Linked DNA regions of Calidifontibacter indicus. The protein of the gene in region 1 binds, or shares a complex with, the protein of each later gene. Links are inferred from orthologs where the notes say so. Each region holds a gene or a part of one and is shown on either strand. Other genes may lie near its edges.

What was found.
Region 2: the proteins of meaB (region 1) and DFJ65_RS06890 are in contact, whole or in part, in a crystal structure (PDB 8DPB), measured with the Methylorubrum extorquens proteins. The link is inferred for Calidifontibacter indicus from one-to-one orthologs. Residues at the interface, in SOR26638.1 of Methylorubrum extorquens: Arg20, Ala21, Ala24, Arg25, Thr28, Ser32, Arg33, Arg34, His37, Thr98, Gly99, Gly100, Ser101, Ile102, Leu103, Lys106, Thr107, Ala110, Ala113, Ile114, Asp115, Arg116, Ala118, Phe119, Ile120, Arg121, Pro122, Pro124; in SOR27001.1 of Methylorubrum extorquens: Glu577, Glu578, Asn579, Asp580, Gly581, Arg582, Arg583, Arg585, His596, Ala604, Ser605, Ala608, Asp609, Gly611, Phe612, Asp613, Val614, Asp615, Ile616, Gly617, Pro618, Leu619, Glu625, Arg628, Gln629, Val631, Glu632, Asn633, Asp634, Glu661.

The regions. Positions count from the first base shown.
Region 1 is NZ_QTUA01000001.1:3,000,345-3,003,579, forward strand. Bases 185-3,105 are described here. They hold meaB (methylmalonyl Co-A mutase-associated GTPase MeaB), read right to left. Parts: upstream 2,165-3,105; coding sequence 1,205-2,164; downstream 185-1,204. Other genes in these bases: DFJ65_RS14225 (NAD(P)/FAD-dependent oxidoreductase), read right to left, coding at 185-1,187; DFJ65_RS14235 (acetyl-CoA C-acetyltransferase), read right to left, coding at 2,194-3,105. In the rest of the region: more of DFJ65_RS14225, read right to left, coding at 1-184; more of DFJ65_RS14235, read right to left, coding at 3,106-3,235. UniProt on the Escherichia coli protein: Binds and hydrolyzes GTP. Likely functions as a G-protein chaperone that assists AdoCbl cofactor delivery to the methylmalonyl-CoA mutase (MCM) ScpA and reactivation of the enzyme during catalysis.
Region 2 is NZ_QTUA01000001.1:1,442,107-1,445,408, forward strand. Bases 47-3,034 are described here. They hold DFJ65_RS06890 (acyl-CoA mutase large subunit family protein), read left to right. Parts: upstream 47-745; coding sequence 746-2,323; downstream 2,324-3,034. Other genes in these bases: DFJ65_RS06885 (cutinase family protein), read left to right, coding at 47-663; DFJ65_RS06895 (guanyl-specific ribonuclease), read left to right, coding at 2,323-2,868; DFJ65_RS06900 (barstar family protein), read left to right, coding at 2,865-3,034. Also shown: more of DFJ65_RS06885, read left to right, coding at 1-46; more of DFJ65_RS06900, read left to right, coding at 3,035-3,254; DFJ65_RS06905 (amidohydrolase), read left to right, coding at 3,267-3,302. UniProt on the Escherichia coli protein: Catalyzes the interconversion of succinyl-CoA and methylmalonyl-CoA. Could be part of a pathway that converts succinate to propionate.

The DNA.
Region 1 (3,235 bases):
TGCACCGCGGCCTGACCGGCCGAGTTGCCACCGCCCACTACGACCACGTGACCGCCGGCGCACTCCCGCGCCGCCGACGTGGCCGCACCGTAGTGGACACCGAGCCCGACGAGCTCGTCGATTGAAGGCACACCCATCCGGCGATACTTCACACCCGAGGCCACCAGCAGGGCTCGCGCCCGCACGCGTCCCTTCGGAGTGAGCAGCACGTGCGGCGACCCGTCGGTGCCCAGCTCGACGCCGGTCACCCGGCAACCCGGTCGCAGATCGGCGCCGAAGCGCGATGCCTGGGTGCGGGCCCGCTGCGCCAGCCGCATGCCGGAAATGCCACGCGGAAAGCCGAGGTAGTTGCGGATCATCGAGCTCGAACCCGCTTGTCCGCCAATGGCATCGGAGTCGAGGACGACCGTGCGCAAACCCTCGGACGCACCGTAGACCGAGGCGGCCAGCCCGGCCGGGCCGCCGCCGACGATCACCAGGTCGAACACCTCGGCGGACAGGTCGGTCGAGGTGTCGGTGAAGTAGGTCGAGACCTGCGCGATGGTGGGATTCTGCGCCAGCCCGCCGAACGGTGAGCTCACCAGCGGGTAATCGATCTCACCCTCGTGACCGGTGCTGCGCAGCTGTTCGATGATCTCGAGCCCGACCTCGCTTTCGGGGCTGGAGGTGCGGGTCGGCACGCCTTGACGATCGAAGAAGTCACGCAACCGACCGAGCGCCGCGATGTCGGGCGGCGAGACGAGTTCGACGGCCGCGACCACGGGGCCGGCGGAGGTCCATGCCCAGTCGGACAGCAACTCGGTGACCGCGGTGTGAAACTCTTCTTCGCGCACCCCGCGCGGCACGGTCAACGGCGTGTCCAAGCGTCCGGCGGCCATGGCCTCGCGCACCACCGTGCGGGTGTGTCGGAACTCGCCCCAACCGAGCAGCAGCACGCGCTTCACCGTCGGGCTGAGCGCGTGGATGCAGTCGAGCGCGACGAGCCCCGGGGTGTCGGCGAGAGAGGACTCCGCGGCGACGAGTGCGATCTGTCCGTTGAACGCAATCGCCCGCTGTGCCTGCCGCAACCCGTCGGCGAGGGTCGGCACGACCACCACCTCATAGTCGCGCTTGTAGCGGGAGAACTCCCCCTCCATCACCTCGGCGTACTGCGCTGCGACCACGAGGATCATTGGCTTGATGGTCATACGAATTCCGTTGTCAGTCATAAGTTCTCAATCAATCGATCGGCTGCGTTATAAGGGTCGGTCGTGCCGGCCACCACCTGCTCCGCGAGGTCGTCGAGATCGCCGCCCTCGCCAGGCCGCGCCATCCGTGCCCGCAGCAGACGTAGGGCGATCTGCTCGATCTCCCAACGCGCCCGCGCGGTGCGACGACGCCCCAATTCTCCGCTTTTCTGCGACCACGCGAGGTGCTTGTCGAGCGCGGCCATCAAATCGTCGAGACCGGTGCCCTTCTCGGCCACCAACTTCTCCACCGACGGACGCCACAAACCCGGCTCGGTGCGGTCGCCGAGGGTAATCATGTGGCGCAGGTCGCGCACCGTCGCATCGGCACCCTCCCGGTCGGCCCTGTTGACGACAAACACGTCGCCGATCTCCAGAATTCCCGCCTTCGCGGCCTGCACCCCGTCGCCCATGCCAGGTGCGAGCAACACCAACACGCTGTCGGCGAGGCCCGCGACCTCGACCTCGCTCTGCCCGACGCCCACCGTCTCGACGAAGATCACGTCGCAACCGGCAGCATCGAGCACCCGCAGCGCCTGCGGCGTCGCCCAGGACAACCCGCCCAGATGACCCCGGCTGGCCATCGAGCGCATGTAGACGTCGGGGTCGAGTGCGTGGTCGACCAGGCGGATGCGGTCGCCGAGCAGCGCACCGCCGGAGAACGGCGAACTGGGATCGACGGCCAGCACCCCGACCCGCAAGCCACGCTCGCGAAAGGCACGCACGAGCACATTGGTGGTGGTCGACTTGCCGACGCCGGGCGAGCCGGTGAGCCCGATGATGCGGGCTCGACCGGTGTGGGGCGCGAGCGCAGCCATGACCTCACGCAGCCGCGGGTCGGCGTTCTCGACCAGGCTGATCAAACGGGCGACGGCCCGGGGGGATCCTCCCCGGGCCGCCTCGACCAACGAAGGTACGTCGACGTCCCGACGACTCATCGATGAATCCTTAAGGGTTGCAGCGAATTTCAGGCCTTCGGCACGCGCACGATCAGGGCGTCGCCCTGACCGCCACCGCCGCACAGAGCGGCCGCGCCGACGCCGCCACCACGACGGGCGAGCTCGAGCGCCAGGTGCAGGGTGATGCGGGCACCGGACATGCCGATCGGGTGACCCATGGCGATCGCGCCGCCGTTGACGTTGACCTTGTCGGCGTCCAGACCGAGCTGCTTGGTGGACGCGAGACCGACCGCGGCGAACGCCTCGTTGATCTCGATGAGGTCGAGGTCGGACGGCGCGATGCCTTCCTTGGCGCATGCGGCTTCGATCGCGTTGGCCGGCTGCGACTGCAGCGTGGAGTCGGGACCGGCGACGACACCGTGGGCACCGATCTCGGCCAGCCACTTCAGCCCCTTCTCCTGCGCCTTGGCCTTGCTCATCACCACGACCGCGCAGGCGCCGTCCGAGATCTGCGACGCCGAGCCCGCGGTGATCGTGCCGTCCTTGCTGAACGCCGGCCGCAGGCCGGACAGCGACTCGGCGGTCGTGTCGGCGCGGATGCCCTCGTCGGCCTTGAACTCCAGCGGATCGCCCTTGCGCTGCGGGATGCTGACGGTGAGCACCTCGTCGTCGAACAGGCCGTCCTTCCACGCCTTCGCGGCCAACTGGTGGCTGCGCGCCGAGAACTCGTCCTGCTCGGTGCGGGTGAACTCCTGGTCGCCCTTGTTCGCCGACTCGGTGAGGTTGCCCATCGCCTGGTCGGTCAGCACGTCCCACAGACCGTCGTAGGCCATGTGGTCGGTCATCTTCACGTCGCCGTACTTGAAGCCCTCGCGACTCTTGGTCAGCAGGTGGGGCGCCTGGCTCATCGACTCCTGGCCGCCCGCCACCACGGTGTCGAACTCGCCCGCACGGATCAGCTGGGCGGCGAGCGCGATGGCGTCGACACCCGACAGGCACACCTTGTTGATGGTGAGCGCCGGCACGGTCATCGGGATGCCGCCCTTGACCGCGGCCTGACGGGCCGGGATCTGACCGGCGCCGGCGGTCAGCACCTGGCCCATGATCACG
Region 2 (3,302 bases), 1.6 Mb from region 1 along the record:
GCCATCACCGTCACCGCCCCGCAGGCCGAAGCCGTCACGTGCAAGGCGTACACCACCATCTCCGTGCGCGGCACCAACGACGGAACCCGCACCTCCTCGGGCACCCAGTTGCCCACCGCCGTCGCGGCCTTCAAGGCGCAGAAGGGTTCGACGAACGTCGTCAGCACCTACGTGAACTACCAGGCCTCCTTCAACTACGCCGCTTCGATGGCCGATGGACGGGCTGCGCTCAAGGCGACCTTCAACTCCTACGCCAACGCGTGCCCGCGCACCAAGATCGCGCTGTTCGGCTACTCCCAGGGCGCCCACATCGTCGGCGATGTGGTGGTGGGGATGTCGAGCACCCAGCGGGCCCGCCTGCAGGGCATCGGCCTCATCGGCGACCCGATGATGAACCCGACCTTCGCCAGCAGCAAGACCGCCGACCGCAGCCACGGCGGCATGTGGGGACGTCGCGCGTCCTGGCCGTCCGGTGTGTACGTCTACAACGTCTGCAACCGGGGCGACCGGGTCTGTGCATCCCTCAACTGGGTCGACTCGATGGCCTTCCTGAGGAACGGGTCGCGCAACGCACCCCACCTGAAGTACACGACCTCCACCTACTCGCCGCTGAGCAGCTCCGGCGCCTGGAACATCGGCTACCACGTGGCTCGCCGAGCCTGAGTGCGTTGCGTGGGCCGGAGCGCGCTTTCCGGATGCGGGACGGTGCGGGAGACCGCGCCGTCCCGCTGGCTAATCTGTGACCATGGCCACTACCGAGTCCGATCTGCCGTTCGAGGCGCTCTACGACGCGTCCGCCCTCGCCGACTTCGATGCGGCCACCAAGCTCGGGGCACCGGGGGAGTACCCGTTCACCCGTGGCGTATACCCGAGCATGTACACCGGGCGCCCCTGGACGATGCGCCAGTACGCCGGGTTCGGCACGGCCAAGGAATCGAACGAGCGATACAAGGAACTCGTCGCCAACGGCACCGGCGGTCTGTCGGTGGCCTTCGACCTGCCGACCCAGATGGGCTACGACTCCGACGCCCCGCTGGCGCACGGTGAGGTCGGCAAGGTGGGCGTTGCGATCGACAGCCTCGACGACATGAACACCCTCTTCGACGGTCTGCCGCTCGACGAGGTCTCCACCAGCATGACCATCAACGCGCCCGCCAGCACGCTGCTGTTGCTCTACCAGCTCACCGCGCAGCAGCAGGGCATCGCGGCCGACAAGCTCACCGGCACCATCCAGAACGACGTGCTGAAGGAGTACATCGCCCGCGGCACCTACATCTATCCGCCGGCCGAGTCGCTGCGTCTGACCAGCGACGTGTTCGCCTACTGCCGCAACGAGATTCCGAAGTGGAACACCATCTCTATCAGCGGTTACCACATGGCGGAGGCGGGTGCGACGCCCGTGCAGGAGGTCGCGTTCACCCTTGCCAACGCCAAGGAGTATGTGCGTGCTGCGATGCGCGCCGGCCTCGCCGTCGACGACTTCGCGCCGCGCCTCAGCTTCTTCTTCGTCGCCCGCACCACGCTGCTGGAGGAGGTCGCGAAGTTCCGTGCGGCCCGCCGCATCTGGGCGCGCATCATGAAGGAGGAGTTCGGCGCCAAGAACCCCAAGTCGCTCATGCTGCGCTTCCACACCCAGACCGCCGGGGTGCAGCTCACCGCGCAGCAGCCCGAGGTCAACCTGGTGCGCGTCGCCCTCCAGGGCCTCGGGGCAGTGCTCGGCGGCACCCAGTCGCTGCACACCAACTCCTACGACGAGGCCATCGCGCTTCCCACGGCGAAAGCGGCCCGACTCGCGTTGCGCACCCAGCAGGTGATCGCCTACGAGACCGACGTGACCAAGACCGTCGACCCGTTCGCCGGCAGCTACGTCATCGAGTCGCTGACCGACGACATCGAGGACGCCGTCACCGCGCTCATGCAGCAGGTCGAGGACAAGGGTGGCGCGGTCAAGGCGATCGAGGAGGGTTTTCAGAAGAGCGAGATCGAGCGCTCCGCCTACCAGATCGCGCTCGAGATCGACGGCGGCGAACGCACCGTCGTCGGACAGAACCGGTTCACCATCGACCAGGACGACAAGTACGAGCCGCTGCGCGTCGACCCGGCGATCGAGGCCGAGCAGGCCGTGCGCCTGGAGAAGCTGCGCGCCGGCCGCGACAACGCCGCGGTCACCAAGGGGCTGGACGCGTTGCGTCGGGCCGCCGAGGGCACCGACAACGTGCTGCTGCCGATGCGGCACGCGCTCGCCGCCCGGGCCACCGGTGGTGAGGTGAGCAAGGCGCTGCGCGAGGTCTGGGGCATGTACGTGCCGCGCGAACAGTTCTGATGCGGGACCTGCTCGGCGGTACCAAACGGAAGGCGTCGTTCGTCGGCACCCACTTCATGGCGATCTGCCTGGGGTTGTTGGTGCTGGCGCTCGCGCTGACCATGCTCACCAACTGCGGTGGTTCGGGCGACGGCACGGCCGCGTCGACCACGCGCAGCTATGAGCGCACCACGGCGACAACGGAATCCGGCAGCAGCACGGCGTACCGGTCGTCCGCGGCGAGCACGTCGGGCAACTCGGACACGTCCGGCACGAAGGCCGACGGCCTGCGCACTGTCGACTACGCCGACCTGCCCAAGCAGGCCAAGGACACCATCGCGTTGATCGACGCGGGCGGACCGTTCCCGTATCCGCGCGACGACGGCAAGACCTTCGGCAACTTCGAGGGACTGCTGCCGAAGCAGAAGCGCGGCTACTACCGGGAGTACACGGTGCCCACGCCCGGCGCGGACACCCGCGGCGCTCGCCGCATCATCCGCGGGCAGGACGGCACGATGTACTACACGTCCGACCATTACGTCAGCTTCCGGAGGATCCAGCGATGACCAGCCTGACCGTGACGCTCGCCCGCAGGGAGTCGGCGGTGCTGCGCTCCGACCGATCCGCCGCCGACGTCCGCGCGGTCGGTGAGCGCGCCGGATGGCGGGTGGTCGACCTCGTGCTGGAGGAGCCGACCGACAAAGCGACGTTCCTCGCCAAGTGCGCCGACGCGTTCGACCTGCCCGATCACTTCGGTCACAACTGGGACGCCCTCGCCGACTGCATCGACGACATCCGGGACGAGCCGGGGGTGCTCGTCGCCTTCGCCGGAGCCGGCCACCTGAGCGACCACGATCGGGAGGTGATCCGTGAGATCTTCACCGAGCGGGTCGACCTCGGCCCGGCGCCCTTCGTCGTGGTCGCCGCAGCGGCCCCGGCCACGCAGCCGTAGAATCCATCGGTTGTGACCGCTACGACCTCCAGCATCCAGACCCTCATC